3 regions of the Paenibacillus sp. FSL M7-1455 genome follow, and region 2 is predicted to be linked to each of the others. Evidence: predicted binding sites of a transcription regulator. Region 2 holds the regulator's gene; each other region holds the start of a gene.
What was found. Region 2 encodes Rex, which represses fermentation and respiration genes when NADH is low (regulators of the CRP and FNR family bind a similar motif). Its sites were predicted from a motif close to TTGTGAAATATTTCACAA; they were not measured.

Region 1: NYE48_RS02675 (DUF1641 domain-containing protein) is a predicted target of Rex. The motif match lies at 4,385-4,402, and genes of this name have one in related genera.
Region 3: adhE (bifunctional acetaldehyde-CoA/alcohol dehydrogenase) is a predicted target of Rex. The motif match lies at 3,511-3,528, and genes of this name have one in related genera.

Annotation. Positions count from the first base shown of each region.
Region 1 is NZ_JBBORO010000001.1:616,737-627,600, forward strand. Features, by position in the region: gene NYE48_RS02655 (L-lactate dehydrogenase) at 1-61, opposite strand, end outside; gene NYE48_RS02660 (hypothetical protein) at 213-479, opposite strand; gene NYE48_RS02665 (FUSC family protein) at 684-2,456, shown strand; gene NYE48_RS02670 (NAD(P)/FAD-dependent oxidoreductase) at 2,533-3,711, opposite strand; gene NYE48_RS02675 (DUF1641 domain-containing protein) at 3,749-4,189, opposite strand; gene NYE48_RS02680 (CcdC family protein) at 4,659-5,195, opposite strand; gene NYE48_RS02685 (TetR/AcrR family transcriptional regulator) at 5,294-5,872, opposite strand; gene NYE48_RS02690 (MBL fold metallo-hydrolase) at 5,874-6,590, opposite strand; gene NYE48_RS02695 (RNA polymerase sigma factor) at 7,075-7,680, shown strand; gene NYE48_RS02700 (DUF4179 domain-containing protein) at 7,685-9,253, shown strand; gene NYE48_RS02705 (putative RNA methyltransferase) at 9,358-10,011, opposite strand; gene NYE48_RS02710 (RrF2 family transcriptional regulator) at 10,420-10,854, shown strand.
Region 2 is NZ_JBBORO010000001.1:3,743,541-3,754,404, reverse strand. Features, by position in the region: gene panB (3-methyl-2-oxobutanoate hydroxymethyltransferase) at 1-65, shown strand, start outside; gene panC (pantoate--beta-alanine ligase) at 62-943, shown strand; gene panD (aspartate 1-decarboxylase) at 947-1,330, shown strand; gene NYE48_RS17180 (tetratricopeptide repeat protein) at 1,448-2,080, shown strand; gene dinG (ATP-dependent DNA helicase DinG) at 2,220-5,072, shown strand; gene NYE48_RS17170 (redox-sensing transcriptional repressor Rex) at 5,133-5,807, shown strand; gene NYE48_RS17165 (amidohydrolase) at 5,773-7,083, shown strand; gene NYE48_RS17160 (cell wall elongation regulator TseB-like domain-containing protein) at 7,108-7,623, shown strand; gene NYE48_RS17155 (hypothetical protein) at 8,040-8,564, shown strand; gene NYE48_RS17150 (AAA family ATPase) at 8,564-10,066, shown strand; gene NYE48_RS17145 (3-hydroxyacyl-CoA dehydrogenase family protein) at 10,214-10,864, shown strand, end outside.
Region 3 is NZ_JBBORO010000001.1:3,922,814-3,933,677, forward strand. Features, by position in the region: gene pflB (formate C-acetyltransferase) at 1-312, opposite strand, end outside; gene adhE (bifunctional acetaldehyde-CoA/alcohol dehydrogenase) at 799-3,414, opposite strand; gene NYE48_RS18130 (Crp/Fnr family transcriptional regulator) at 3,643-4,359, shown strand; gene NYE48_RS18135 (hypothetical protein) at 4,819-5,736, shown strand; gene infC (translation initiation factor IF-3) at 5,875-6,348, opposite strand; gene NYE48_RS18145 (hypothetical protein) at 6,420-7,121, opposite strand; gene NYE48_RS18150 (hypothetical protein) at 7,269-7,985, opposite strand; gene NYE48_RS18155 (winged helix-turn-helix transcriptional regulator) at 8,192-8,515, opposite strand; gene NYE48_RS18160 (ThuA domain-containing protein) at 8,749-9,483, opposite strand; gene NYE48_RS18165 (sugar phosphate isomerase/epimerase family protein) at 9,497-10,465, opposite strand; gene NYE48_RS18170 (Gfo/Idh/MocA family protein) at 10,625-10,864, opposite strand, start outside.

The DNA.
Region 1 (10,864 bases), 3.1 Mb from region 2:
CGCAGCTGGATCCGACCATGCCGGAGCCTACGACGGCAACTCTTCTTCTTTTGCGTTTCATGTTTCATTCGCTCCTTCAACCCTATTGTACACGAGATTGTGATAAAAATCCCATAATCGGCCGCTTCGGCGGAATTCGGCCCATTACGGCCCTAAACCGATAAAAACCGGCAGCGCGGCGGCTTCCGGTGAGAGTCCTTTTGGAGCTTCGTTCAGGGGGCAGGAGGACTCCAGGGCCGCCGGATCCAAATGCCTGGCCGCAGCCTTAAAAAAAGACCCCGACAGCGTAAATATCTGCATAAATGCGTCCCGATGGAGCTCCCCAAAATCGCGATCGTTTCGTGTCCGTTGATCCGTCTGAGCCCGGCATACAGGGCGGTGCTGAACATCACGTCAACGATGACGAACTTTGCCAGATCCGCGCGCGTAAATACCCAGACCTGAAACTCCTTTTGGTGAATCCCCGCAAGCTTTCGCATGCCGCCCTCCTTCCCTTTCGCCATAAATCCCTCGCTTTTTTAGGATATATCAAAGCAAAACGTTTGAGAACACGCGGACAAGATCGAATTTTGTTCGGCGGTCATACTTTCTTCGTCCCATGGCCATATTGAAAATAATAGCAAGCTGCTTTTTATGTAAAGCATGGTAGGTCCTGCATTCGGCAGAGAAGGGAAGAAATCGGCATGAGTCCGCAAAAGCACCACACGTCCTTGATCCATTCCATCGTCCGCCAGGCGCTGGAATTCAAAAAAGCTCCGCTGCCGTGGGGCAGGGCGGTCGGCGCCGGCATCAGCCTGGGCCTGCCCTCGCTGATCGGCCTGCTCGCGGGGCGTTTCGATTACGGCCTGCTGGCGGGAACGGGCGGTTTTACCTATCTGTATGCATCGAACGAGCCGTATTTCATCCGGTCGAGAAAGCTTGCCTTTGTGATGCTGGGCATCGCCTTTTCGGTGTTTTGCGGTTCGCTGCTGTCGACGTATCCGGTGCTTTCCGGGTTAGTGATGGGGCTGATCGGAGCGGTCGTGACCTTCGTGTTCGGCGCGCTGAAATTTAAGGGGCCGGCAGCGCTTTTTTTCGTATTGAGCTTTGCGATTGCTTCCGGTACGCCGCATAACCCGTCCGAAGCGGCCATCCGGGGGACGCTGGTCCTGTTGGGCGGAGCGCTGGCTTGGCTGATCGCGATGGCCGGCTGGCTGACCCGTCCGCACGGCCCCGAAATGCAGGCCATACGCCGGATATATGCCCAATTGGCCAATATGATGGAAGCCGTCGGTACCCGCGATTACGAAAAGGCGAGGCATGAGACGTTGATCGCCATGGTGGAGGGGGAGCCGATGTTTGCGGTGAGAAGGCATGTTTGGAAGGAAACGGAGCTGATTCGCCGGCTGGAGAGACTGTTTAACCAGGCCCATGTCATCTACCAGGAGACGGATACATGGCAGCTGCAAAGAAAGGAACCCCCTCCTGACACTGTAAGCAGCGTCGTCCGCAGCGTTTCGGGGCTGGGGACCGAAACGGGGAAGCTTCGGACGGAGGGATTGATGGTTCCGGACGATGCGCAGTCCCATGCCCTGCTGCAATCGGTGCTCGGGTTGTCCGCGATTCTGGAAGGGGTCCCGGATGGCCGACGGGAGGGAGAAAGAATGACCGGGACGCCGCTCCAAAGCATTTTTCTTGAGGCCTTCGACAAAAATTCGCTCGTATTTCTGCTCTCGCTCCGGTTCGGCATCATTTTGGCGTTTGCCGCTTTGGCCGCCCATGCCTTTAACTTGAACCGGTCGTATTGGGTTCCGCTCTCCTGCGCTGCGGTCATGCTGGGTTCCACCGTCATTGCCACGTTCCACCGGGCCATTCAGCGCTCGCTGGGGACGATGATCGGCATATTGGCGGCAAGCGCGATTTTGTGGGCGCACCCGCAAGGCATCGTCATTTCGCTTGCGATCATGCTGTTTTCGTTTTTTGCCGAGCTGCTGATCGTCCGGAATTACACGCTGACGATGATGTTCGTGACGCCGAATGCGCTTCTGATGGCGGCGGCAGGTTCCCATATCGAACATGTGGGGTATTTTGCGGGGACGCGCATGGCGGACGTCGTGACCGGGAGCTTGATCGGCTTGGCAGGGGTGCTCATCCTTGGCAGAACATCCGCATCAAGCCGGATTCCGTACTTGATGGGCAGGGCGATCCGCAGCCAATCGCAGCTTTTGGCCGTCCTCTTTACGGGACAGATCGAAACGGGCCTGCCGGTGGAAAGCCGCGAACAGCGGTCCATGAAAACCCATCTGGCCAACCTGACGACCGTTTACGCCACGGCGCTGGGCGAACTCCCGCGGAACGAGAAGGAGCTGCAGCGGCTCCTGCCGATTCCGGAGCTGCCCGGGCTTGAGGGCATCCCGAAAGTCCGCCACGATCTGTTATGGATGCAGGCCGCGCTTGAAAAAAGCCTGGCATCGTAAAAAAAACAGGGTATCCCCGGTCGCCAAGACCGTGAGGATACCCTGTTTGCCGCTTCAAGCGGTCGTCGGTATGAGATTAGTAAGCCAGCGTGTACAATGCTTTGATGTGGGAGAGGTAACGGATGTTACTTGCTTCCTTCATCAGCGTTGCCGGCAAACCTTTCAGCGAAATGTTGTTTTCGCCGATGGTTGCAACGGCGTCTTTGCGGCCCAGGCTGGCCAGCGTACCGGAGTTTACCGGAGCAAACGTTTCGAACGCCTTGTCGTTCAGGAACGCATACAGGTTGTAGCCGATCAGCTCGCCCATTTGCCACGCGATTTGCGCGGTTGGAGGGTAAGGACGTCCGGTTTCGTCGAAGTATACGGCACTGTCGCCGGCAACGAATACGTCTTTATGGGACGTGGATTGCAGGAACTCGTTGACGGTTGCGCGTCCGCGGTTGACCTCCAGGCCGGATTCGCCGACAAGCGGGTTGCCTTGCACGCCGCCGGTCCATACGAAGGTGTTGGTGACGATTTTTTGGCCGTCTTTCAGGTCGACCACGTTGCCTTCCACGTTCGTTACAGGCAGTCCGGTCAAGAACGTTACGCCGCGGTTTTCAAGGCTTTGGGTCGCGCGCTCGATCAGATGGTCAGGAAGCACAGGCAAAATTTTAGGGCCGGCTTCAACGAGCATCAATTTGATTTCGCTGCGGTCAATGCCGTATTTTTTGGTCAGGTTTGGCAGGATGTCGGCGATTTCGCCCACGAGTTCGACGCCGGTCAAACCGCCGCCGCCGATCAGGATCGTTGCGTCAGCCGGATCTTTGGATTGGGAGTAAGCTTGGATGCGTTCTTCGATATGGCGGTGGATGCGTTTGGCATCGTCAGCGGATTTGAGCACCATGCTGTATTTGTCGAGTCCAGGAATGCCGAAGTAAGCGGTGATGCTGCCGAGGCCGACGACAAGCGCGTCGTAAGTCAGCTTGGAACCGTCCGAAAGCTTCACTTCCTTGTTGTCTACGGAGAAAGACTCGACCTTGGCGATTTTCAGATCGATGTCTTTGCCTTTGAACAGCTTTTCAAGCGGCATGGCGATCGCCTTTTCTTCGATGCTGCCCGCAGCCAGGCGGTGAAGCTCGGTAATGATTTGGTGAGTCGGATATTGGTTCACCACGGTCACGCGCGCTTGGTCTTTGTTCATGTATTTGCGAACGGTCAGCGCGGAGAGGAGTCCGCCATATCCTGCACCCAAAATGACAATATGTTTTGACATAGTTTTTCCTCCGTCCTTACCTAAATATTAAAGTGGATTATTTTTGTTCTTTGGCGTTTTCAGCAGAGACTTGGAGATACGCGTTCACGAAACGGAACATTTTTTGCGCTTGAGGGTCTTTCAGCATTTTGAGCAGGCCAAAAAGACCGATCACTTCTTGACTGCTTTCTGCGCGGTCTTTTGCTTCGATCACGTTTGCGGCGACGGATTTCACCGATTTGATGACCGGGGTGGCCATCTCTTGAATGGCTCCGACGGTGTCGCTTTTCAGCGTTTTATCCGTAGCGACGGCTTGTGCGAAATCGTAAGACTTTGTCAATACATTCACAAGCTCGGTCAGCTTTGGAAGATGGTTGACCAGTGTGGTCAAAGACTCCTGAACCTCGGGCTTGAGCAGCTGGTCCAGCAAATCGTGTTGATCTTGGCTGACAGGCGCATTCGCTTGTTCAGTCTTTGCATCAGTAATAGTTTCCGACATGTCCATTTCTCCTTTGCGTAAGCAGCAGTGCTTAATTTTATTTTAAAAAGGGCTAATAGACCCTTTTTGGGCAGAGGGGTCTAGAAGCAACAGACCTTCCTCAAGTGAAAAAGGCCGCAATCTAACTCATCATTACCTATGTTAACATAATGTTCACCAAAAGGATAATGAGGCATTTCAAGCCTTACGCACAAATTGTGAAGTTTTACACAAGTATACGTCTTCTTGGTCCGAATCTCTCTGTTTTCCTCCATTTTTGTGCGCAAATTGTGATAAATTCAACAAAGTGTCGCTGAACGGATGAAACATGTTGCCACTTTTTGTCCTTCTCCCCTAGGTTCTGCATTTCCATAATGCAATATACCTTTGAATGCAGCAAGATGCAAGGGGAAGGGGCTCCGTCCCGAATAAAAAAACGCCTTCTGCGGCGGGCCGCGGAAGACGGTGAAAGGATGCGTAAATATCGTTGTTATTTTGCATTCGTCGAGGTCGGGGGTTCCGGGGACAGCGGGGGGCTTTGCAGTTCGCCCGACGCTTCAATGGAGCGGTATTGTTTCAGCATGAACACTCTCCAGCGGACGATCATGCCGAACGCCAGCAAGAAAAACAGGGCGCCGGACTGCGGAATCGAAACATACTCGTCGATCACCTGATGAAGCACGGTACGGACGATCAGCAGAACGAACAAGATGACCACGAAGCTTTTGGAACGTCTGGCGAACACCTGGCCCTCCGATACCTCGAATTTGGTGCTGCGAATGAGCGGATATGAAAATATGAACCAGCCGACAAGGAAGGCGGCCAACGCCCAGAGCCACGGAACCCGGACTTGCGGCGCCACGAACATCAGGAAGCCGGTGGCCATGCCTAGCGGCGGAATAATGATTTTTTTGATCGTTACCGGTCTGTTGCTGGCCTTCAAGCGGACAAAAATGACCAGAAGAGCCATCAATAAAGCCCCTACGGTGGATCCGATTTGAAGATATGAGGGACTGATATGAGCCACGTTCAAGACTCCTCTCTTCTTAATGATATAATTAATCACGTATAACTATATTATATCACACCCGGCAAGAAGTAAACTTGAACGCCATATGACATTCCTTACTTATGGATCGGCTTTTTGCTCGTGTGCAGCCCTTCCAAAAAAGCCCGCAAAACGTATTCCACGCTTTCATCCACCTTCAGGTCCATTTGAAACCCTCCGTGCTGCTCAAGCGACGCAAACCCGTGCAAAAGGCTGCGCAGGCCGCGGATCGCGTGCAGCGTTTCCGTTTCGCCGAGCCCGTAAGGCTCCATAATCCGCAAAAAGAGGTTCAACAGCTCCTGTTTCGCCGATTCCAGCTCTTCGTGCCGCTGCGTGTTTACCTTATAAAAGGCTTCGTACAACCCGGGGCGGGAACGTGCGAACCGGAGGTAAGCGCCGCATAAGCTGAGGATCGCATCGTCGCCCGTTTTGCCGATAACCGCGTCCCGCGTCGTTTCGACGAGCAAGCGGATGCAGTGAACGGTCAGCGCGGCCCGCAAATCGGGAAGGCCGTTCACGTGGTTATACAGGGAAGGCGAACGCACCTTCAGCTTTTGCGCAAGCGCAGCCAAGGTCAGCGAATCCAGTCCGGATTCGTCGGCGATTTCGGCAGCGGCAACGAGGAGGGTGTGACGGTCGAGGCCCATTTTCGCCATCTTATTTCACCTCCCGAAAAGCGGCTTCGGCCCGCAGAATGGCCTGGTTCATGGCAGCGGCGGGCTGCTCCAGCATCCGGCCGTGGCCGACGGCCAGCCAGGACGGCTTCAGGCCGGCCAGGCGGCGGGCGCTTGCCAATGCGGCTTCTTTATTCCAGGTCGCCATCGCGGGGAAAGGGAAAAGCGGCCGCGTGTCGCCGGATACGGCCATGCCGCCCCGGATTTGGAACGCGTCGCCGGCGATCAGGACGCCGCTCCGGGTATCGTAGAAGGCCATATGGCCGGGCGTGTGCCCCGGAGAGGCGATGGCCAGGAGGGAACCGGTCCGATCCCCGTCCGCCAGGAGGCGATCCGGTTTCGTACGGACTTTTTGCGGGACGTCCCCCTTGATCGGCGTTTGCGGTTCTCCCGCTTCCAGGGCGCGGCTGCCGGCCAAAAGGGCTTGATCCCGGCGCGATATAAGCACTTCGGCGTTCGGGAGGGCTTCCTTTAATCCGTCCAAAGCCCCGACATGGTCTCCATGCGCATGGGTGAGCAAAATGCGGGTAATCGGTTTGCCGAGCGAATCCGCGGCGTTGAGAATCCCCTTCAGGCTGAACGGCATGCCGGCGTCGATCAGGGTCAGGCCGTCCGCTTCTTCGACGAGATACACGTTGACGGGGAACAGGCGGGGCAAAAAGGAAAGCTGGGTGACTTGATGAACGGTCGCTTTTTTCATGAAAATCATCCTCCCATACGCTAAAACTAATCTTATTAGCATTATAACTAATGACATTAGTTTTGGCAATCATTTATTTTCCAAAATCTACCCATTTTTTGTTAAGGCATCTTCAACGTTCGATTCCGGACGCTCTCCGGGCACAACGTTATAGTTGGGCGAATGCGTTTCACGCCAAGGCTGCTTGGCGGAAAGCCGCTGCTCGGATGTTTGCAGAATTCTCTTTCAAAAAAGCGTTTTTAAAAGGACAAAATCATACTATAATGGGAATTGTAAACCCTTTCATATGTCTAATCTGATTTGGGCCCTTCATTCGGAGGGCTCCTTTTTTTCGGGGTTCCCCGCAGAAGCGCCCGAACCGGCTTGCAGCCCGGGTCCGCTTGACGGGGACTTTTTGCATAAAAAGCGAGAGGAAAAACCCGCCTCCTTCGTCTACTAGATATGTAAAATGGTCAGAGGAAGAGAGAGTCAGGGGAGGATCGTTATGATAGACCCGTCACGGGACGCTGCGCTGGTCAAACAGGTGCTTGCCGGACATAAGGACAGCTTTGCGCAGCTGGTCGATACGCATAAAAACAAAATATACGGTTTGCTTCTGGGCATGGGGGCAAGCCCGCAGGACGCCCAGGATTATACGCAGGAAGCTTTTCTGAAGGCTTACCGCAAGCTGGCAAGCTTCAGGGAAGACTCCAGCTTCGCCTCATGGCTGTACACGATTGCCGTGAACGTCATGCGGGACGCGATGCGGAAAAAAAAAGACCTGCTGGCGGATGACGGCGTCCTTGGCGAGGGAAGGCACCATGCCGAAACGCCGGAATTAGCCTTTCTGCGCAAGGAGACCGGCGGAGAAGTGCAGCAGCTCATCAACCAACTGCCCGAAAAATACCGCATCGTGCTGCTGCTGCGATATACGAACGAGCTCAGTTACGAAGAAATCGCCGGGATTGCCGGCATTAAAGTAAACCAGGTGCGGAACCGGCTTCACCGAGCCAAGAAGTCCTTATGCAAAATGGTCAAGGATAAGGAGGGGATAAAGCATGAAATGCTGGAATCTGTCTCAGACAAGAGAATTCATTCGGTCTGGAAATAACGCAATGGATGAAGAGGCGCGCCTCCATATGCAAACTTGTCCGGAGTGCCGTTTGCTGCTGCAGCTGGCGGAAGAGGGGGAAAAGGCGTGGGAAGAGCTGCTCTTTCGCAAGGCATTGCCCGACGGGTTCACGGAGCGGGTGATGGCGTCTTTGGCCGACATTGAAATCGAAGACGGGGACGGATCCATGGAGCATGGGCATCCGGCATCTTTTCGGCGCAAGCGCAGATACGGACGAATCATCCGAAAAAGCGCGCTGTGGATCGCATCGCTGGCCATCGTCACGGCTGCCCTCACCTTATATGCCCAGCCGTCCATCGCCGATTGGGTAAGGTCCATTTTTTCCAAAGAGACGACGGACAGCGGGATGCTCGATGCGCGCAAGCTGGGCATTGTACAGAATCCCCATGTGAAGGTGAAGGATAAAGGTTATGCGCTGGAAATCGACGAGGTCGTTGCGGATGCCACCAGGCTCGTCATGGGCGTGAAGGTGACGGATCCCCAAGGGAAGCCTTTGGTTTACGCGATCGATTGGCATGATCTCCATATTACGGATTTAAACGGAAATGAGGTCGCGGAGCTGAGAGGCATCGAGGGATCGGACACGGTCGAAAAATTGACGTTTGTTTTTGTGAAGGAAATCCCGGCGGATGCGCTGATCGTGCAGGCCCGCGTCGACCATCTGCAGATTCCGTACACCGGAAAGGTCGTCGACGGGAAATGGGATTTCCGGTTCGAACTGGACATGAAAAAGGCGAACGCGATGAACATCACGACGCCTTTGCATGAGAAATATACGACCCCCGACGGTCTGCGGATCGAAATGGAGAAGCTGGTTCGCACGCCAAGCGGAGTGCGGCTCGAGTTAAGCACGTCGTTAAGCCCCCGGGCGGCCCGGCGTTCTCCGGGCGAACTGGAGTCCAAGCAGCAGCTGATGTTTCATTTTGAAAATGAGCAGGGGGAAGACATTTCAAGCGTCAACAACATCAAGTTCCCGCATATGGAAACCATCATTTCGCAAAACAGCGAACTCCGGGGCGGGAAACGCCACTGGACGTTCACGTTCCGTTATCTTCCCTATGACCGCCAGAAGCTGCGTTTCGTGTTGGACGGATATTCCATCCCGGTCCGAAGCGGCGGTTCGGTGGAGCTTGTTCCAAGCGAGCTGAAACACCATCCGGCCGTGTTCAAGGATCAAGGAGACGAACTGACGTTAAGCGATTTCTGGGTCGACAACGATCCCAACCAGAAAGAGGGGGCAGGCCCGAACGTCAGCCTGATCCGGATGAAGGGCAAATTCCGCAACATGTTCAACCATGACGAATGGATCGTAAAGGATTCGGACGGAAAGGAATACCCGGTGACGTACAGAGGATCGGTCGGGTGGGGTGAATGGAACGAGGCAACGGGGGACCCTGGCTTTATCGTGAACGGAATGAAACGGCTGCCCGAAAAAGCGACGCTTATCCGCATCGTTACGGACAAATGGTACAACAACGTGGAATGGTCCTTTGAGCTGCCGAAGGGCAAATCGATCCCCGGCCTGGAGCATGCGGACCCGCCGACGTATTAACGGAATTGGCGCGAGCCTTGGCCTGAACGACAAAAGCGTACCCCTTCCAGGGAGCCTGGACGGAGGTACGCTTTTTGGGCTAAAACATTCATTAGCGAAAATATTCACCCGATAAACGGTTTTCCCCATAAAATATAAAAATCAAACGTCAGCCTAAAGGAGCTATGGGCGAGCAGCCCCCGGACCTGTTCCTCGGCGGCTTGCCAGGACAGCGGCGTCATCCGGAGCATGGCTTCCAAATGATGCGGCTCCAGCTCGGCTTCGTATCGCACGCGGCGCTGCTTCATGCCCGGAAAATGTTTGGCGAACAACGCGGCCGTATGTTCCGCAGCCTTCGTGCGGCGGGCACGCTCCCCGTACAGAAATTGCCTGAACTCCCGCAAATACTCCGGTCCCGGAACCACTTTCGCAAGCATGCCGTTCGGTTTGAGCAGCCGCCGGAATTCCCCGTAATTGGAGGGGGACAATATATTCGTGACGACGTCAAACGCTTGATCCCGAAACGGACTGCGGGCCAAATCGGCCACGACCCAGATGGCGCGGGCGTTTCTTTTGGCGGCCGTCACGATGCCCGGCTTGGCGTTCGGCAGCAGGTGGACGTACCCGTCGCGGGACAGATCAAAAAGGTGGCCGGCCGTGCATGACAGGCTTCGTTCGCCCGCCATGTTCATGGCCCCGCCGCAGACGGGACAGCGGAAGAAAGTTGCGTGGCGGGCCAAAAGGCTCGCCAAATGATGCAGATGTTCTTTTTTGGACAACGCAAATACACCCCATTCATTCGTTTGGTTCGGGATATGGCAAATCCCGGGTCAAATGAAAAAGGCGCAGCTAAATAAACCTCGGCTTCAGGCTTCAAAAAAAAAGCGGCCGGGTCGATTTAAACCTGCACCTCTCATTAACGCAAACGAATGTAATGGATCATGGCCTTGTCCAGCTCCTTGCCCAAAAATAGGCGGAAGCATTTTCTTCCGCCGTTCTATTGTAACACGAACCCGAAACAAGATAAAATCACAAGGATGGGGTTTATCTTTCCGGCGGCTTGATACACTAGAAATAAAGGTTGTAGATTTCGTGTCCGGACCCCAAAGGAACGTAAAGGAAATGGTCCGCCCAGGTTGACACCGGCAACTGTTAACCATATAATTACAGTATAAGGAGGAGCAAAAATGAATAGTGAGTTTAACATTGCCGTCCATTGTTTAACCCTTCTTAGCGTAAAAGAGGATCATATGGCTAACAGCGAGGAAATCGCCAAAAGCGTATGCACGCATCCTGCCCGCATACGCAAGGTGCTCGGCCTGCTGCGCAAACATGGGTACGTGGCGACAAAAGAAGGCGTCGGCGGAGGGTATCTGCTGAATCCGGACACCGAAAACGCGACGCTGGGAGACTTGTATCGTTTGCTCGCCCGAGGCTCCTTGAAGCCGGGCTGGTGCTCCGGCGGCGAAGAGCTGAATTGCGAGGTTGCAGCCAATATCCAGGGGATCATGGATCAAATATACAGCGGCGGAGAATCCGCGCTGGAACGATATCTGGACGGGATTACGATGAAGGACGTCAAACGCCAGATCGTTGAAGCCGGAACCGCGGACCCGGTTTAATATCGCAGTT
Region 2 (10,864 bases):
CGGCAGACGATCACGTCATCGATAATCTATACGGCAGAGGCCGGGAAAAGGTGAACAACGCATGAAAGCCGTCAGAACGATTGCAGAGCTTAGGGAAGAAATACGAAGTTTGAAAGCGGCAAAGGATATAGGAACGGTCGGGTTGGTGCCGACGATGGGATATCTCCATGAAGGGCATGCCAGCTTGATCCGGGCAGCCAAGGAGAAAACGGGCATCGTCGTCGTCAGCATATTCGTCAACCCGATCCAGTTCGGGCCGGGGGAGGATTTTGAAACATATCCTCGCGACGAACAGCGGGATTTGGCCGCGGCCGAAAACGCCGGCGCCGATCTTGTATTTCTTCCGACCGTGGATACGATGTACCCGCAGCCGACCAAAACGAAAATCGCCGTATCCGAGGTAACCTCCGGGCTTTGCGGCGCGTCCCGCCCCGGACATTTCGACGGGGTGACGACCGTGGTGGGCAAGCTGTTTAATATCGTGCAGCCGGATTACGCGTTTTTCGGCATGAAGGACGCGCAGCAGGTGGCCGTGATCCAGCAGATGGTTTACGATTTGAACTTTAACGTGACGATCGTGCCTTGCCCGATTGTACGGGAAGAGGACGGGCTGGCCCTCAGCTCGCGGAACGTGTACCTCAGCCCGGAAGAACGGACGCAAGCGCTGGTACTTTCCCGTTCCCTTCGCGAGGCGAAAGAAGCGGTCGAAAGCGGCCGAATCCGGACCGCGGGCGAGGCCAAACGGTTTTTGACCACCCGGATCAGCGAATCCCCGCTGGCCGTCATCGATTACGTCGAAGTCGCCGCATTTCCGGCCCTTGCGCCGCTTGCGGACGGCGAGCCGGTGATCGAACACAATGAATCCGTATTGATGGCGCTGGCCGTCAAATTCGGCAGAACGCGCCTGATTGACAATTGCCTGCTCCATTCGAAAGGGGAATGAGACATGTTCAGAACGATGATGAAATCCAAAATACACCGCGCCACCGTAACCGAAGCGAACCTTAACTACGTAGGCAGCATTACGATCGACGAAGACTTGATGGAAGCCGCCGACCTGCTGGAGAACGAAAAAGTCCAGGTGGTCGACAACAACAACGGCGCCCGGCTCGAAACGTACGTGATCCCGGGTCCGCGCGGGAGCGGCGTCATCTGCCTCAACGGGGCGGCGGCACGCCTGGTGCAACCGGGGGATACGGTCATTATTATGTCCTATGCCATGATGTCCGATGAGGAGATCAAAAACCATAAGCCGAGAGTGGTGTTCGTCAACGAGTCCAATCGGCCGCTGACAACGATGAGCAAGGAAGTGCACGCAACCATCATCTAACGTTTATGAAGACAAGGAATGGCAGGCTCCGCGGAGAATGAAAACAGCCCGTTCAACAAAAAATGAATGCAGGTGACCGCACTGATTTCATTTTTAGTTTAAGGGTGGGATGCAGCGATGTTCCAGCATGTTTTCGCGGAAATGAACCACATGTTAGATGAAATCATGAAACATTACCCGACGGCGGAGGAAACCCAGAAACATCAGTTGATCCAACAATGGAATATGCTGAAGACGATGAGCGACGGCATTATTGATGAATGGTTATCTTTTGAGGAAAAAATGGGGGAATTCCGCCAGCATGTCGAGGTGCCTGCCACCTTGTTTTCAGATCAGAGCTCGCCCGAATTGGAAATGAACGCATTCGTGCGCGGGCAGGGGTATTTCAGGTTGTTGATGTACCGCCAAGCCGCGCAGCAGTTTGCCCAAGTCATCCGTCAATATCCCGACAGCCTTTTGGCCCGGATGTATCTGGCCATGTCCCATTTGCACCTGGACGAAACGGAAGCGGCCCAAAAACATTTCCAATGGATTTTGCCGCTCGCCAACAGCCAAAAGCTGAAAGCGATGATTTACAATGCTTTGGGATGCATTGCCGTGAAGCATGGAGCAACAAGCAAAGCCCAGGAGTTTTTTACCATTGCGTTGCAGTGCGATCCGACGCTGCCCGATCCGCTGATCAATTTGAAGGTGTGCCAGCAGAACCGCGGCCAGCTTCAATACGGCAGCCAGCTCATATCGATGATGTAGAAAGCAGCAAAAAGGCCGATGCATCATGCGCTCCGGGTAGCGCCTTGTGCATCGCCTTTTTGCTGCCCTTTAATTTTCAAATGTGAAATCTTCTGTTATGCTGGTAATTGAGACTGGAATGAAAGGATTAATTTTGATCATGAAATTTGCCGTACTGGATTTTGAGACAACAGGCAACCAGTCCGCCGATGAGATCATTCAAGTTGGACTTGCCATCATAGAAGAAGATTTGACGATATCCCGCGTGTACGGTTCCTACGTCAAACCGACGGTGGAAATCCCGCCGTTTATTACGGGGCTGACCGGTATAACGGAAGAGGATGTGGCGGATGCGCCGCCGCTGGAAGAGATGCTGATGGAGCTTGTGCCGATGCTGGACGACGTCGTCCTGGTCGGGCATAACGTCGCGTTCGACTTCAATTTTTTGCAAAACGCGCTGGACAGCTCCGGATATCTCCCGTTTTCCGGGCGCATTCTCGACACGTTGGATTTTCTTAAAATATGCTTTCCGTCCCTGACTTCCTACCAATTGGGCCAGGTCACGTCGCATTTCGGCATCCAGCATGACCGGCCCCATCAGGCGGACAGCGATGCATTGGCGACGGCTTATGTATTTTTGAAATGCCTGTCAGAACTCAGGGACTTGCCTCTCATCACGCTGCAGCGGCTCACCGAACTGTTTGCCGACGAAGACAGCGATTTGGGATGGTTTTTTGACGGCTTGTGCCAGGAAAAGGAACAGGAGCCGATTCAGGACCTGAACAGCCATACGTTTTACCGCCAGTTTGCCCTGGCCGTCGAAGACTGGACGGAAATGAAACCGCCGCGGGACGAAGGGGACGACAACCCTCTCGCCGGGGTGGAGTTCAAGGAATATTTGGGCGAAATTCAAAATCGTCTTAAGGCTATTATGCCCCAATACGAGGAGCGCGAACCGCAAACGATCATGTTCGATCAGGTGATGAACGCGCTGAACGAGGACAAGCATCTGCTGATCGAGGCGGGAACGGGTACCGGCAAATCGCTGGGATACCTTATTCCTTCCATTTACCAAAGCGTCAAGCAGCAGCAAAAGGTGATGATCAGCACGCACACGATCAACCTTCAGGAGCAGCTGCGGGAGCGCGACGTGCCATTGTTGACGCAGGTTGTGCCGTTCCCTTTCAAGGCGGCGGTCTTTAAGGGAAGACAACATTATTTGTGTTTGAGAAAATTTGAACATAAAATAAACAGAAGAGACTTTTTTAATCCCAAGGAAGATACGATTACCGCTGCGCAGATGATCGTATGGCTTGCGCAAACCGAAAACGGCGACGACGAGGAGCTGAATCTCGGGGGAAGGGGCGGCGACTTCTGGGAAACGGTGAGCAGCGATTCGGATTCCTGCCTGGGCCGCGCCTGCCCGTGGTTCCGCAAATGTTATTATCACCGCGCGAAACATGAAGCGGGCATCGCCGACGTCGTCATTACGAACCACTCCAAGCTGTTCACGGACGTTAAAGCGGGTCATCAGCTGCTGCCGTCCTATGAGCGCCTCGTCATTGACGAAGCCCATCATTTGGAGGACGTTGCCGGCAAACATCTGGGGCTGCACATGAAATATTTCAGCGTCGTCCACACCCTTACGCGTCTGTACAAAGATTCGCGGAGCGGACAGCTTATCGCCCTCCGCCAACAACTGCAGTCGTCCGGGCAGGAGCGGGCCGGCGACTGGATCGCGGCGATCGATCGCATCAGCGAAGATTTGGTCGACGTCAAGGAAACTTGGGACAAGCTCAGCGAATCCCTTTTCGCCCTGATGCCGGAAAGGAATGACGCCGCGCCGGGAGAATCCGGGCAATATGTGCTGAGGCTCCAGCCGTCGAAATGGCCGCAGGAATGGGAAACACTGAAGGCGATGGAGAACCAGATCCATGTGAAAATGAGCGAAATCGTCCGCCGCGGCGAAAAAATGCTGGCCGAATACAAGGAAAACGAAGACGATTACAGCGCGGACAGCCTGATAACGGATCTTAGCGGCCTGTTCAAGGATCTGGCTGCCGAACGCGACGATCTGCGGGCGTTCATGAATCTGGACGATGCCACCGTCGTTTATTGGATGGAGGCAAGCAGCCATTTCCGCAGCAAATCGCTTCAGCTGTATGCGGTTCCGGTAGACGTCAGCAAACAGCTCAAGGAGTTGTTTTTCGATAAAAAGAAAAGCGTTATATTAACGTCGGCTACGTTGTCGGTCGACAAGTCCTTCCAATACATGATCGATAATCTTGGTCTGCAGGAAGACCAGGAGAGCGGCAGGCTGGTATCCGTGCAGCTTCCTTCCCCGTTCAAATACCGCGACCAGGCGTTGCTGGTCATTCCGCGGGATTTCCCGAGCGTAAAAGGAAGCGTCGGCGATCCGGTGTTCGTGGACACGCTCGTGCGGTCCCTGGCCGACGCGGCGATCGCAACCCATGGCCGAATGCTGGTGCTGTTCACCTCGTACCGGATGCTCCGGCAGGTGCACGAACCGCTGAAAAACGCCCTTGCGGGCAGCGATATCACCGTGCTCGGCCAAGGCGTGGACAGCGGCAGCCGCACCAAGCTCATTCGCCGGTTTCAAGACAGCAGCGCTTCGGTGCTGCTCGGTACGAGCAGCTTCTGGGAGGGAGTCGATATCCCCGGCGAAGCGTTGACCTGCCTGGCGATCGTAAGGCTTCCGTTCCAGCCGCCGAATCACCCGCTGAACGAAGCGAAAGCCGAACTTTTGCAGCGCCAGAAGAAAAATCCGTTCATGAAGCTTTCCGTGCCGCAGGCGGTCATCCGCTTTAAGCAGGGCTTCGGCCGCTTGGTTCGTACGGCGAATGACCGCGGAATCGTCATCGTATACGATACGCGCGTAATCGAGTCTTACTACGGGAAATATTTTCTCTATTCCTTGCCGGGGCCAAAGATGGAGCATATGAATACGGAAAAAATGGTTCCCCGTATATCTGAATGGCTTCAAGAAGGTTAATACGACCCTTTTCATAGGATCGAACGATAGAATTTAAGCTGTTAAATAGGGGGAACATGCATGAAATCGGAGAAAATTTCCGAAGCGGTCGTCCGCAGATTGCCTGTATATTTACGTTATTTGAATGATTTGCACAAGCGGGAGGTAGCGACGGTTTCCTCCCAGGAGCTTGGTCAGCGACTGGACCTGAACCCGGCACAAATCCGCAAGGATCTGGCGTATTTCGGTGATTTCGGCCGGAAAGGGATCGGATACGACGTTTCGTACCTGATTGAAAAGATCCGCCACATCCTGAACCTGGATCAGCAGATCAACGCGGTGCTGGTGGGCGCCGGCAACCTGGGACAGGCGCTTTCCAACTACAACTTTTACCTGCGCGAAAACATTAAAATCGTGGCGGTCTTCGACGAAAATCCGAAAAAAATCGGCAAAAAAATCAATACGCTGACGGTGCAGCCGATGGAAGAGATCACGGATACGATCAAAAACCGGAATATCCGGATCGGCATCATTACGGTGCCCGCCGTCGAGGCCCAGAACGTGGCCGACCAGCTTATTGGCGCCGGGATCGAGGCGATCCTGAACTTCGCGCCGACCATTCTGAAGGCGCCGGCCAACATCCGGATCCATGCGGCGGATTTCACGACGGACCTGCTGAGCCTGGCTTATTATTTGAATAACGGAAAGGACGATTCAGCCGATGGCGGAGAACAAGACAAACCAATGGATCATTAAAAACGGCAGCTTTGCCGTGCCTGACCAAGACAAGCCCGTAATCCAGGGCTGCATGGTCATCGAAGGCGACCGCATCGCTTATATAGGGGAAGAAATGCCGGAGCTTGAAAACGATGTTCCCGTATTCGACGGCACGCATCTGTTTTTTATGCCCGGCCTGATCAACACGCACGGGCATGCGGCGATGTCGCTGCTGCGGGGGTACGGGGACGACCTGGCCCTGCAAATTTGGCTGCAGGAGAAAATGTGGCCGATGGAAGCCAAGTTTACCTCTTCCGACGTCTATAGGGGAACGGCGCTGTCGGTGCTGGAAATGCTCAAGGGCGGGACGACCACCTTCCTGGACATGTATGACCATATGGACCAAGTCGCAAAGGTGACCGAAGAGTCGGGAATTCGCGCGTCCCTCATGCGGGGCGTCATCGGGTTATGCTCCGAGGACATTCAGCGTCACAAGCTGAACGAGGCGATCCAGTTCGCACGGGATTGGAACGGCAAGGCGGACGGCCGGATCACGACGATGATTTCGCCGCACGCGCCGTATACATGTCCTCCGGATTTCATCGAGAAATTCGTGCAGGCCGCGTTTGACCTGGATTTGCCGATGCATACCCATATGTCCGAAACGATTGCCGAGGTCGAGCAAAACGTTCGGGATTACGGCTTGCGGCCGGTCGCCCATTTGGAGAAGCTCGGCGTATTTTCAAGACCGTCCCTGGTCGCCCATGCCGTTCACTTAACCGATGAAGAAATCGGCATATTGGCGCGCAACAACGTGGCCGTGTCCCACAATCCGGGCAGCAACCTGAAGCTGGCGAGCGGCGTGGCCCGCGTGACGGATCTGCTCAAAGCGGGCGTAACGGTCTCGCTCGGCACCGACGGCGCGGCCAGCAACAACAATTTGGACATGTTCGAGGAAATGCGTCTTGCGGCGCTCATCCATAAAGGGGTGTCCGGCGACCCGACGGCGGTTCCGGCTTACGAAGCCTTGAAAATGGGAACGGTATACGGAGCGCAATCCCTTTTCCTGCAGGACGTCGGTACCCTTGCGCCGGGCATGAAAGCCGATTTTATCGCACTGAATACCGACCAAGCCCATTTCCTCCCGCATACCGATCTGATTTCCCATGCAATCTACTCGGCTAGCGGCAAAGACGTCGAACACGTGTGGGTGGACGGCAAGCAGATCGTGAAGCATGGCGCGTGCCTGACGATGGACGAAGAGCGCATCCGCCGGGAAGCCCAAGCCGCGTTCGAAGGTCTCTTGTCCCGGTAAGAACGGCCAAAGATAGGGGAACTTATGCTAAAGAACAAAAAGAAATGGATTTTTCTCGGCATCGTCGCGTTTCTGCTGATCGTGTTCGGGCTTTACCGTTATTACATATACGTAACGCAGGATATCCGCGCGCAAGAGACGGCGGCCATTCTGAAGGCCAAACAGGAGACAAGCCTCGTGAAGGTGACCGAAGCCCAAAAATCGGTATGGGATACGATCTGCTGGGCGATCGAAGGGTTGGACAAAGACAACCGTCCGATCATGGTGTGGGTGACGATGGACGAAAACGGCAAAGTGAAACCGGGCGAGGGCGCGGTGCACGAAGAGTTGCTCTCCAACGGCATGTCGGAAAATCAGATCAAGGAAAAAGCGACGAAGGAAATTCCGGACGTCAAAAAGCTGAAGGTCGTGCCCGGGATGTACAACGGCGAATACGCATGGCAGCTTTTTTACTGGTCCAAGGATCATTATTATTATCAATTCTACCGGTTCAGCGACGGCCAAAGCATCGGGGGTCCTTTTACGCTGCCTAACCGTTAATCCGCCTAAACGCATTGATGCGAATCATTAGCTAATAAATGGAAAAGAACCTCATGAAAATGGGGTTCTTTGGCGTGCGCAGGATAATATTTTAAATACTTTCACACATTACCTTCGATTTAGTATATACGATGTGATATACTCTATATTGTGATTCAAAGATATACTCTCTGAAAATGGTGTGACCGTCGTGTTGAATGCAGATTGAAAAAGTTTGGAATGACCGTGACTTAGAAGCTTTGCTTAGAGCTCCTTTGCCGCGGTTGTCTATTTTTCGTATGATATAGATAGAACGAATTAAAGTTTTTATGTCATTCTTCGATTCCACGGGGAATTCGTTTTTCGAAGGTGACTTGCTTTAATTCAATCTAAGCAGATAGAGATAATTTTTTAGAATAAGAGAGGAGGACAACGTTTTGAAACTGCGTCCAATACCAATTGCGCTTACTGTTGTCATATCGGCGGCGGTGCTGTTCGGCGGATGGTTCGTTTATCGCCAGACGACGATGCAAGGGCCGCTGCAAAAAATCGTTCAAAATTATAAAGGCGTCAACAACGCCCAATTCGATATTACCCGCAATCAGATCAATTTGAAACTGGATTTGAAGCCTGACACGAACTTATCGGGACTTGTAGACCAAATTACGACCAAAGGAAAATCGGTGGTAGGCAACCGCAAGCTGAAATTCGATTTCGTGGACCATTCCTCCGAGAAGCTGAACCGTTTCTGGAATTCCGCGATGTTCTCCGTCGCCGAAGCGATGGACAACAAGAAATATACCGAAATTCCGGCCAAGCTGGAGCAAATGGCCAAAGATTCCGGCATCAAAACCCAAACGGAGATGGATACGGACAACGTGTATATCAGCCTTAGCGACGGCGATTCCAGCAAGTTTATCGTGCTGCCCCGGAACCCCGCGAAGATAGGGGTGTGGGAATAATGCCAAGATGGACCAAAGAGGTGCTGGTCGGTTTCGTTCCGGTATTGCTCATATTTTTGGCTTATATCGGCGTCAATATCATTCCGTTGATCATTGCGGCGCTGCTGATCGGCGGGCTGCTTTTCATGGCGAGCGTTCGCGGCGGACTGGCCGTAGGAGCCGGGGCGGAGCGCAAACGCAAAAAAAGAGGGCCCAAGAAGCTGACGTTCGAAGAAATCGGCGGGCAGGACCATGCGAAGCAGGAGCTGATGGAGGCGCTGGACTTTTTGATCAAGCATGAAGAAATCCGAAAGCTCGGCATCCGTCCTTTGAAAGGGATTCTGCTGACGGGACCTCCGGGAACCGGGAAAACGCTCATGGCGAAAGCGGCCGCGCATTATACGGATTCCGTATTCGTGGCTTCGTCCGGCAGCGAATTCGTCGAAATGTACGTCGGCGTCGGCGCCGGTCGCGTGCGCGAGCTGTTCCGCGAAGCGCGCAACCGCGCCGTGAAGGAAAACAAACAAAGCGCGATCATCTTCATTGATGAAATCGACGTGATCGGCGGCAAACGCGAAGGCGGCCAGCAGCGCGAATACGATCAGACGCTGAACCAGCTGCTGACCGAAATGGACGGGATTTATTCGTCCGACAGTCCGAGAATTTTGCTTATCGCGGCAACGAACCGCAAGGAAATGCTCGACAGCGCGCTGCTCCGTCCGGGACGTTTCGACCGGCATATCCAGGTCGACCTGCCCGATAAAAAGGGGCGCGAGCATATTCTCCGGCTGCATGCGAAAAACAAGCCGCTTAAAGAGGGCGTCGACCTCGGGAAAATCGCCGAGGAATCCTTTGGTTTTTCCGGGGCGCAGCTCGAGAGCGTCATGAACGAGGCGGCCATTTACGCGATGCGCGAAGGCTTAAAAGAAATCGAACAAAAACATTTGTCCATGTCCATAGACAAGGTGATGATGGGCGAACGCACCGACCGCGAATCGACGCTCGAAGAGAAAAAACGGGTCGCGATTCACGAGCTTGGTCACGCGATCATGGCAGAGCTTGTCCGTCCGGGAAGCGTCAGCCAGGTTGCGCTCAGCCCGCGCGGCAAAGCGCTTGGTTACGTGCGGCATAATCCGACCCAGGAACAATATCTGTACACGAAAACGTTCCTGGAGGAGCAAATTATGATCGCCCTTGGCGGTGCCGCGTCGGAGGAGATTTTCTACGGCGGACGCAGCACCGGCTCGAGCAACGACTTCGAGCAGGCGCTGAACATCGTGCAAACCATGATGAAATCCGGGTTGACGTCCCTTGGCATCGTCGATTTGGACATGGTGACGAAAGAAGAGCTGATGAAAGAAAACAATGCCATTTTGGAAGATCTCATGAAACGGACGCGGACGATGCTGGAGGAACGCCGGACGATTTACGAACAGTCGCTCGATATCCTGCTGAAGGAAGAAACGCTGTCCGGAGACCAATTTCGTCGACTATTTCGTGAACATTCCCAATTACCAGCATAATTTGTGATGCTGGTTCTTTTTTTTTACTTTTTTTCTGTGCTAAGTTATTATTATAGTTTGGGTCACCATGTACCCTCCTACATTAAAGATACGGGTACGACATAGAAAATTCGCAAACAAGTGGCCATAGGAAGGTGGAAGAGAAACATGTACTTTAAAAAGATTGGCGTAATCGGCGGGGGCACGATGGGCCAAGGCATCGCCGAAATGCTGGCGACGCGCGGCCTGGACGTGCTGCTCGTGGAGAAAACGCCGGAAAAACTCGATTATTCGTATTCCATGATCGAGCTCAGCTTGGACAAACAGCTCGAAAAATGGGCCATTACCCAAGCAGAAAAAAAATTGATTTTGGGCAGAATTCATAAAGTGGTGCATCTTGCGGAGCTCGGCACATGCGACATGGTCATCGAGACGATCTCCGAAGACCTGGACGCCAAACGCGTCGTGTTCTCGCAGCTGGACCAAGTATGCCCTAGCCATATCATTCTTGCCAGCAACACGTCTTCGCTCAGCCTGACGGAGCTGGCCAGCTCGACCATGTATCCGGAGCGGGTGATCGGCATGCACTTCATCCATCCGGTAAGCAAAGTCGACCTGGTCGAAATTATCCGCGGTTTGAAAACTTCGGATACGACGTTTACGGAAACCAAACGTTTCGTTGAGGAAGTCGTCCATAAAAAAGGCATCATGGTCTATGAATCCCCTGGTTTCGTTTCCAGCCGGATGATTTGCCTCATGATCAACGAAGCGCTGCATATCCTCCAGGAAGGCGTGGCTTCTCCCGAGGACATCGACGAC
Region 3 (10,864 bases), 180 kb from region 2:
CTGGACGCCGACGATTTGCTCCTTGTCTTTGTCCAAATATCCCGGCCCGTGGGACAGGATCGTGGAAGGCGTATGGACGTCGACGTCCAGAACGCCGCCGTTTTCCCTTTCCTTTTTCGTCAGATCGGAGACGATCTTCCACAGCTCGGTCGTATCGTCCGTCGGCCCCTGCAAAAATCCCTCGTCCCCCAGGTACGGGCGGATATTCCGCTCGATAAAGTCGTTGACGTTGACTTTGCGCGTCCAGTTCCCTTTTTTGAATCCCCGCCAGCCCGTTGGCATGGTTTGTACGTCTTGTTCCAGCACAGACATTGGAATCCCTCCGTTTTTGAGGATGTAAATGCCGCATCGATGGATATTTTTTGTGATTTATTTCACTTAGTTGAAAATTTGATCTTGCTATTGTCTTGCTCCATCTGATCCTGCTTTTATGCTGCTTGCTCTCCTCGATGCGGCGGTCTTGCTTCAGGATTTTGCAGCATCCGATGGCAGCCGCTTCCGGGTACATTTTATGGAACGAAACGATTTCGCTTCCATAAATCAAATCGCGGACCGAAAGTCGTTTTTTCGGATGTTTGACAAAATCCCCGTTTACAAGTCCAGTGTAAAAAACTTCCGGCAAAACGGCTGTGATAAACATCACTTTGCAGGCGGTCTTCCTAAGGGGAAGGTCGATTTCACGCGCCTGCAAAGGATGCGGTCCGCATTGGGCGGCAGCCTGTTCGGGGATAGGCGGGCGGCGCGGTCGTCAAGCAAATACGTCACGCTTCCCCGATCCGCCGCCGGCTCCCGCTTCGCTTATTCTTCGAACCGCCCGTAAAACGCGTTCCGGTAAATGTCCGCCAGCTCCGATACGAGCGGCAGCTTCGGATTCGCCGTCGTGCATTGGTCCTCGAAGGCGCGGTCCGCCAAATAATCGACCTTTGCTTCGAACGCTTTGGCGTCAAATCCGAGCTCCTGGAACGATTCCTCAATGCCAAGCGCCTTGTTCAACTTCCGTATGGCCTGAATCAGGCTGTTTACGCCTTCCTCCGTCGTGCGGGCAGGCAATCCCAAAATGCGAGCGATTTCCGCGTACCGCTCGTCGGCGACGAAATGCGAATATTTCGGGAACGACGCGAACTTGCTCGGTTTTTTCGCGTTGTAGCGGATGACGTGCGGCATCAGGATCGCATTGGTCCGGCCGTGGGCCGTATGGTATTCCCCGCCCCATTTATGCGCCAGGCTGTGGTTGATGCCCAGGAACGCGTTGGCGAAAGCCATGCCGGCCAGCGTCGAGGCATTGTGCATTTTCTCCCGGGCGATCTTGTCGCCGGTCAGCGCGGACTTTTCAAGGTACTGGAAGACGAGCTGGATCGCTTTGATCGCCAGGCCGTCCGTATAATCGCTAGCCATCACCGAGACATACGCTTCGATCGCATGCGTGAGCACGTCCATGCCCGTATCGGCCACCGCCGTTTTCGGCAGCGTGTACACGAACTCCGGATCGACGATCGCGACGTCCGGCGTCAACTCGTAGTCCGCAAGCGGGTATTTCGTGTTTCCTTGGTTTTTGTCCGTGATGACGGCAAACGAGGTGACTTCCGATCCCGTGCCCGAGGTCGTCGGAATGGCGACGAATTTGGCCTTTTGCCCGAGGCGCGGATATTTGTAGATCCGTTTGCGGATGTCCATGAACTTCTGCTTCAGGTTCGAAAAATCGGTGTCCGGATATTCGTAGAACAGCCACATCGCTTTGGCCGCGTCCATCGGCGAGCCCCCGCCGAGCGCGATGATGCAGTCCGGCTGGAACCGTCTCATCATCTCGGTGCCCCTGTCCACCGTCGTCGTCGACGGATCGGGCTCCACTTCCGAAAACACTTCGATAACGACCGGATTTTGGCGCTGGCGCAGGAAATATTCGACCCTTTCGACATATCCCAGCTTCACCATCATCTCGTCGGTCACGATCGCGATCCGGCTGATGTCCGGCATCTTGGCCAAATATTGCGTTGCCCCTTTTTCAAAATAAATTTTATCCGGTACTTTGAACCATTGCATATTCACGGTACGGCGCGCCACCCTTTTAATGTTGATGAGATTGACCGCGGTGACGTTCGAAGACGTCGAATTCCGGCCGTACGACCCGCAGCCGAGCGTCAGCGAAGGCAGGTTCGTGTTGTAAATGTCCCCAATCGCCCCGTGGGTCGACGGCGAATTGACGATGATCCGTCCGGTCTGCAGCCGGTCCGCGAACGCCGATATCACTTCCTCGTTATGCGAGTGAATGACCGACGAGTGTCCCATGCCGCCGAACGCGACGACCTCCGCCGCACGCCGGATGCCCTCCTCCGCGTTTTTGACTTTGTAGCAGGCCAGCACCGGGCTGAGTTTTTCCGCGGACAGCGGGTACTTCGGACCGACGCCTTCGATTTCGGCCACCAAAATTTTAGTGCCTGCCGGCACGCTAAAACCGCATGTTTCCGCGATCTTCACGGCGGATTGGCCGACGATGGCCGGGTTAACCGCGCATTTTTCGAGGTTGATCGCGCCAGCCGTCAGCTTAGCGGTTTCTTCCTTATTGACGAAGTAGCAGCCGTTTGCGATCATTTTCTTTTTGACGGCCTCAAAAATCGGTTCCTCGATGATGACCGCCTGCTCCGATGCGCAAATCATCCCGTTGTCGAACGACTTGGACAAAATGAGGTCGGTGACCGCCTGGTCGATATCCGCCGATTTTTCGATGAAGCAAGGCACGTTGCCCGGACCGACCCCAAGAGCCGGTTTGCCGCAGCTGTAGGCGGCGCGCACCATGCCCGAACCTCCCGTCGCCAAAATGAGCGCCACGTCGGGATGGTTCATCAGCGCGTTCGTTTTGTCCATGCTCGGCTCTTCGATCCACTGGATGCAGCCGGCCGGGGCTCCGTGCTTTACCGCCGCCTCCAGCATGATTTTCGCCGCTTCGCGGCTGCACTGCTGCGCCGACGGGTGGAAGCCGAAAATGATCGGGTTGCGGGTTTTGATCGAAATCAGCGCCTTAAACATCGTCGTGGACGTCGGGTTGGTCACCGGCGTGATCCCCATGATGATGCCGACGGGTTCGGCGATTTTTTGATAGCTTTCATACGGGTTATCCTCGATGACGCCTACCGTTTTTTCATATTTGATGCTGTGGTAAATGTATTCGGTGGAAAACATGTTTTTGGTGATTTTGTCTTCATATACGCCTCTGCCGGTTTCGTCGACGGCCATCCGGGCCAGCCGCATATGCTGGTCGAGCCCCGCCAGGGCCATCGCCTGAACGACCTCGTCCACCTGCTCCTGCGTCATGTCCATGAAACTTTGCTGCGCCTCGTTGGCTCTGTCGATCAGAGTCTGGATATACGCTTCCGGCGCCGGTTTCGGTGTTGCTGCGGGTTCTTTTTTAACAGCCATGTCTCTCATCCTTCCGGGGTTTTTTGAAAACTTTTCTCTCTGGCCCGATCATAACAAAACCGGGTAAGGCCCGGAGGTGATGTTTTTCACACGGTAAAGTGAAAATAATCACAAATTCGGAATTTCGACACTTTTTCGGGCTTCAAAACCCCCAAAAACCAAATTTTTCAGGTTATAATTTACTTAAAATTTATTTTAAAAATGAAAGAGATAAAGGGGATAACGAGTATGAGCAACCAACTGAACGTGATCGAAACCCGCGGGAATGCAAGCTGCTTCTCGGAACAAAACCTGGATCGGCTGATGGCTGTCATGCATGACCGTACCGTACCCGAAGGCTCCCATCTGTTTTGGGAAGGCGACAGCTCGGATAAGCTTTATTACGTCAAAAGCGGTCGCGTCCAGCTGACCAAATCCACGGATGAAGGCAAAGAGCTGATATTGTACATGTACCAGGCGGGGGACATCGTTGGCCATGCCGACCCCTTTTTCAGCCATAAGCAAACCTATACCGCCGAAGTGATGGAAGAAAGCGTCGTCGGCGTCATCGACCACAAAGACCTGGAATCGCTGATCTGCCAGCACTGCGACTTTGCGCTCGATTTCATGAAATGGATGGGCATCCATCACCGGCTGACCCAGACGAAATTCCGCGATCTGATGATGTACGGCAAGCCGGGCGCGCTCTGCTCGACGCTGATCCGGCTCAGCAACACGTACGGCGAAGAGCGTGGCGACGGCATTTTGATCAACAAAAAAATCACCCATACGGATCTTTCCAACATGATCGGTTCGACGCGCGAAAGCGTCAACCGCCTGCTCGGCGATCTCCGCAAAAAAAACGCAATCGAGTATGAAAACGGCCTGATCGTCATCAAAGATCTTGAAATGCTGCAGGATATTTGCCATTGCGAGCTGTGCCCGAAAGAAATTTGCCGCATTTGACCGGCAGGCGGCCGCCGATATCCGCGATACGTCATCTCCAAGCTTCCGGGACCGCGTCGGGTCTCCGGAGGCTTTTCCATATGCAAAACGACCCATATGTCTCCTAACTGAATCATGTCTGAGCCTGTTTAGCTTCCTTTCCTCAAAACGGCTAAATATGTCATCACAAGGGCTCCTCATCCCCGTTTTTAATCCTAAAGACCTATAAATCTTTCAGATAAAAGAACCGATGAACATCATGTTGCGCATTTCTTAAGTCTTATTTTACTTGCGCATATCTTCCTACAACATCAACCGATCATCGTTCGGCGCCTGAAGGACCGGAGAACCGAATCTGCCCCGGAAGGACTATCCCGCAGGTTCCGGCGCTGAACTTACAGGCCCGAATCCTCTTATCCCTTCAAAAACGAAAGGAAACATCGAGGATTGGGCCTACAGGTCGGATAAGGAGTGAATAACATGATGGCAGAAACATGGATTCGGCGGATTTTGATGGTCATTACCTTCATAGGTTCGATGGCATCGGGTACGGCGCAAAGCACGGCTTTGTCGTCTCCTCCCGGAATCGCTCCGGAGGCTGCGGCGCAGCCGATGCACCAAAAAGCCACCTGGCTGTGGACTACCGACTGGATCCGGCGGGACCCGCGGGAGGTGTTGTCGTTTTTCGGCGAACATGGCGTGAACCTCGTTTATTTGCAAGTGAACCCCGACATCCCCGCCTCTGATTATCAGAGATTCATCAAGCAAGCGGCCGGCCTCGGCATCGAAGTGGATGCGCTGGGCGGCGCCCCGGAATGGGGACTTGCGTGGAAGCGGCAAGAGATCGCGGATTTTGTGGCCTGGGTGCAAACTTACCAACAAGCGGCGGAAGCTGGCGAACGATTTCGCGGCATTCACGTCGACATCGAACCTCATCTGCTTCCGGAGTGGAAAACAAACCGCCCCGACGTCATCAAGCAGTGGGAAAGCAACGTGCAATACCTTCGAACCGAAGCGGACCGCATGAAGCTGCCGCTTTCAGCCGATATCCCGTTCTGGCTCGGCAACGGCACGGCTTCGGACGGCAAGACGCCGCTCGACCGCTTTATGATCGGGCAGTTCGACTCGGTCACGGTCATGTCTTACCGCGACACGGCCCAAGCCATCGCCGGCATCGCCGAAGACACGTTCAAGGAGGCAGCCGCCCTCGGCAAAACGGCCTTGGCCGCCGTCGAAACCAACCCCAGCCGCGAAGGCGATTTCCTGACGTTCCATGAGGAAGGAGCCGACGCGATGAACGAGCAGATCGCCAAACTTCACGACATGATTAAAAACCATCCTTCCTACGCCGGCATCGCCGTTCACGATTTCGACGGCTGGCGGGAGATGAAACAATAATAAAAGGGATGTGCGCCGGTTTTCGTTCCCGCTTGCGTACATCCCTTTTTATGAAGGCATTTCTTTTGACGACCCTTTGTCCGGTCCGACGTTTCGGCCATGAACAACTGGGCGCGAACCCTTTGCGGGTAACCCGTTTTAGCGCGGATTGAGCTGCACGGAAGCCTGTTTTCCGCTCAGCTGGATTCCCGACGTTTTGGTTCCCGCCTCCTTCAGATCCGTGATCAGCTGCTCCAGAAGCTCCTTCGCGGCCGCCCCTTCCTTGCCTTTGATCCGGATGACGAACAGAACGGCATTGCCGGACTTCAACGTTTTTTCCGCCTGCCGCAGCTTCGTTTCGTAGTCATGCTCTTCGATCTGGGGCGTCAGCCGGATCTCTTTGACCTTCATCCCGCGTTCCGCCGCTTTCGCCTGCTGTTTTTCCCTTTTGGCGTCTCCCGCCCCGATCAGCTTGCACGGGGGAGGACTGCTCATCAAAGAGGTGCAGACCAAGTCGACTTTAAGCTTTTTGGCCATGGCCAGCGCTTCGGAGGTAGGCATAATGCCGAGGGGTTCTCCGTTTAGCCCCGTCAGCTCCACCTCCGTCGCCTTGATTTTTTCGTTCATCAGCATGTTCGCAACACCCCCGTCCCACGTTTATGTATTTGTTGCAGCACCGACCGGACGCGCCGATGAAGCCGCCGCTAGGCCCGGTCCAGCTTGATTTCCACTTCGTCCCGCGGCGACAGCTTCATGTCGAAACCGTCCTCGGCAAGTTCCTTGCCGTTGACTTTGATCACCCATTTTTCCACCGATTTGGATACGTAGCCCTTCACGGAATGAACCATCCGTTTGTTGACCGTCAGTTCGACGAAATCGGTCCCCATCAGCATGTCGCGCACATTTTCGTTTTCGGCGTACGGCAGGATGTACGTATGTGAAATCGACGGCTGTATGGTTCCGCCGTTGATTTTCAGCACGGAATATTTGACTTCCTTCGCTTTGGGATCCGTCGGTTCGATGGAAATGCCAAGCTCGTCGTTTTCCTTGAGCACCGTATCCAGCTTGTCCTTTCCAAGCTTTTTGTCGTTGAGCTCGATCCCCCACGCGAAGGCCGAAGACAGCGAAACCTGGCTGATCGAAAGGATGCTTCCGTCCTCCGCGAAGGTCACGATCCCGCTTTTTTTCAAGCATTCCCGGATCGAGATTCCCTGCTCCAAATATTTTTCGATGTCGCGGATCGTGTCCGGAGAGAAAAAATCGTCTTTTTCGGAAATCAATATCGGCGAAAAGCCTTCTCCGGATGCCACGCCCGCCAAATCTTTGGATTTGCTGCCATCGCATCCCGCCAGGATCACCGACAGGACGGCGATGAAAACGATTGCCTTTTTGAAGCTGTTCCCCATTCCGGGCACCACCTTTGTTTATTCATTGCATGGTGCAATTAACGTTGGCTTCTATGAACCAAAATAGAGTCCTCATCCTGAGAACTCTATTTTAACATAGTCAAGCGATCGTTTTCGACAGGGGCTAGACAGGTTTAGACCAAAAATTCAATGGATCAGCGCCTGCATGAACGTTCTCGTCCCATCCGTATTTTTCAAATAAGGCCCTAAACCGAGGAAATGGCCGCGGTCGACATAAACGCCCGTCATCCACGTCCCCTCCAGAACTTCGCCGTCCAGATGAAGCAGCAATGGAGGCGCGGAAATCAGCTCCTGATAGACGGGAAACCGCGTATTGTGTTTTTTGAAAGGTTTGCCGGATTGTTCGAAAGGAATCGGGGTGACGTACGTGGGCACGAAATAAGCAGAGATGACCTCCATCTCTTCGTCGTCGTAAAAGGGGGCATCGCCTAAAACGGGATGGAACAACGATATTTCTTCGAATTGCGACCAAATGAGGAGCTGCAGCATCATGCTCTGAAGTCTGCCGTTATGAAAAACGTATTCGCGTTTGCCCTGCCGCTCCTTCCCTCCCGGAGCATCCAGGCTTTCTACATAATGGCGCTCGCAGCCGATGCACTTCCAGCCGGACGGGCTCTGAATCCACTTTTGAAACACCGTGCCGCCATGTTCTCCGCCTTCGGAGTACGGTTCCTGAGCAGGCCTCGGGCAGGCCCAATACTTCCGCACGGAATCCGGTACATGCTGCGCCAGCATCGAGATCGTTTTATCGTAAATCTTACGCACTTTAATAGAAGCGCTTTCAAGTTCGTTGACATCCTCTTTGCCATACCTTATCGCTTGGGAAAGTACTATTTTTCTCATCATTCTCCGCCTCCTTAAGCGCCGAAAAGGCAGTTTATTTACCAATTATACTACAGAAGCCGAGGGAAGGTGCAAGTCTTAACCTAAAAATAACATAAAAATCCAGGTTTCGCGAAATATCGACACGACGCCAAACGCCTGTCCAACGCCAAAAACCTCCTCTAAAATTTAGAGAAGGTTTATCGTCACGGTTGAGATTAGGCAGCTCAATCCAGTTCGACCCATTGTTCGGCCCAATGTTGAACCTGGTCCATTACCGGCTGCAGCGCTTTTCCTTTTTCGGTCAGTTCGTATTCGATCCGAACCGGCGTTTCGGGATAAACATGGCGTTCCAAGATGCCCTCATTTTCCAAGTCTTTCATACGTTCGGACAGCATTTTGTCGCTCATGGATGGAATGATATGCGATATATCCTTGAACCGTTTCGGTCCGTTCATCAGCGAATAGATAATGAGCCCGTTCCAACGCTTTCCCAATACGGAAAAAGCCGTTTCAAACCGCGGACACATACTGAAATCCTGATCCTTCATGTTCTCACCTCTTTACAGGATCCATGCAAACAGTTAATGTCTCATGAAAGCTTACATTAAGTTAGTATGTATCAATTTTACCACATTCGCCTGCAAAAGAAAACTCGCAGATCCGAATCCAGGCTTGAAAATCCTTCCCAAATCGCAGGATCGGCCGCCGCCCGCCAACGAAAAAACGGCAGCATCAGCTGCCGCCGTTTTCTTTAGCCTTATCAGAAGTCGCCTTCCGTATGCTACACCACGGACCCTTTCGCGAACTCTCTTACCGGCTGCGGGGAATGGCCGAACCGCAACGCTTCGCCGGGAGCCGGAGCCGCCCATTTGACGCCGTTGGCGATCACTTTCAAAACCCCGGGATGGAAATAGGTCGGATGCGTTTCGTGTCCGGGACGGAAATAGAAAATTTTGCCGCGCCCGCGACGGAAGGTGCATCCGCTCCGGAATACTTCGCCGCCTTCGAAATTGCTGATGAACACGATTTCGTCCGGCGTAGGGATGTCGAAATATTCGCCGTACATTTCTTCATGGTCGAGGATGATCTTTTCGCCGATGCCTTCGGCGATCGGATGGGACGGATTCACGTTCCAGATGATTTCCTGCTCCTCCGCTTCGCGCCATTTCAAATCGCAGGAGGTGCCCATCAAAGCCTTGAAGATTTTGGAGAAATGCCCGGAATGCAGCACGACCAATCCCATGCCGTCCAAAACGCGCTGTTTGACGCGCGCCACGATGTCGTCGCTGACCTTGTCATGAGCCATATGTCCCCACCAAATCAGCACGTCCGTCCGGTTCAGCACTTCTTCGGTCAATCCGTGCTCCGGTTCCTCCAGCGTGGCGGTCTCAATGGCAAAACCGTCCTGCTGGATGCCTTGGGCAAGCGCCGTGTGGATGCCGTTTGGGTAAACGGCTTTGACGGCATCGTGAATTTTTTCGTGGACGAACTCGTTCCAAATGGTTACGTTGATCATGTTGTTTTCCTCCTTATACCCACCACATGTCGCCAAGCGACTCTTCGATCAATACCTGCTGCAAATTGGCCACCGCTTTGGAGAAACCTTCTTCGATGGACATCAGGCCGTCTTCATGCTCGATGCTGACCGCGTAATCGTATCCGACGAGACGCAGCGCGCTGATGATGTCCGCCCAGGTTTTGACGTCGTGGCCGTAACCTACGCTGCGGAATTGCCAAGCGCGGTCCAGCATGTTCGTGTACGGCTGCATATCCGTTAAACCGAAACGGTTGACGTTGACCGGATCGATGACGGTGTCTTTGGCGTGGAAATGGTGGATCGCGCCGGCGCGGCCCAAAATGTGGATCGCCTGAACCGGATCGATGCCCTGCCACCACATGTGGCTCGGATCAAGGTTGGCGCCGATCGCCTCGCCTGCGGCTTCGCGCAGACGAAGCAGCGTTGCCGGCGTATGCACCGAAAATCCGCCGTGCAGTTCCAAACCGATTTTTACGTTATGGTCGGCGGCAAATTTCGCTTGTTCCGTCCAATACGGAATGACCTTGTTTTCCCACTGCCAAGCCAAAATTTCCTGAAAATCGTTTGGCCAAGGAGCGACCGGCCAGTTCGGGTATTTCGCGTTTTCATGGTCCCCCGGGCAGCCGGAGAACGTATTGACGACCTGCACGCCCAATTTCTCCGCCAGTTTCACCGAATTGACGAAATCCTCATGATCCGCTTGGGCAAGATGCTTTTGCGGATGAAGCGGGTTGCCGTGGCAGCTGAGCGCGCTGATCGTCAGGCCGCGGGATTCGACCGCATGTTTGAACTCTTTCAGCTTCGCTTCGTTTTCGAGCAGCTCGGCCGGATTGCAATGCGCTTTGCCGGGATTTCCGCCCGTTCCGATCTCTACCATCTTCAGACCTTTGGACGCCACGTAATCGAGCGCATCCTCCAGCTTGCGACCGCCGAACAATACCATAAATACGCCTAGTTTCAAAGTAAACTCCTCCTTATGCGTTGGGTTTCAAATTAAGGTTGCCTCAATAACTTCCGGTTTTGAAAAGCTTTTCAACTTGCGTAAAACGAAGCCCGAACCCCAGGCAGGTCGTCTGCATGGGGAACGGTGAGTCGAGATGTATGAATGAACCTCTGAAGATTACTCGAAATATACGGCTTTACCCGTTTTGGCGGACTCGTAGATCGCTTCCAGAATTTGCGTTACGACAAAAGCCTGCTCAGGTTTAACGATCGGCTCCTTGTCTTCCAGGATCGCCTCGATCCACAGTCTTTGCTCCAGATCCGACTCGCTTTCGGCCGTGCCGGAGTAGAACGCCACGCCTCCTGCCTGCAAATCGATGTTGGTGTCGTACAAACGTCCCAGCTTTTCTCCGTTGAT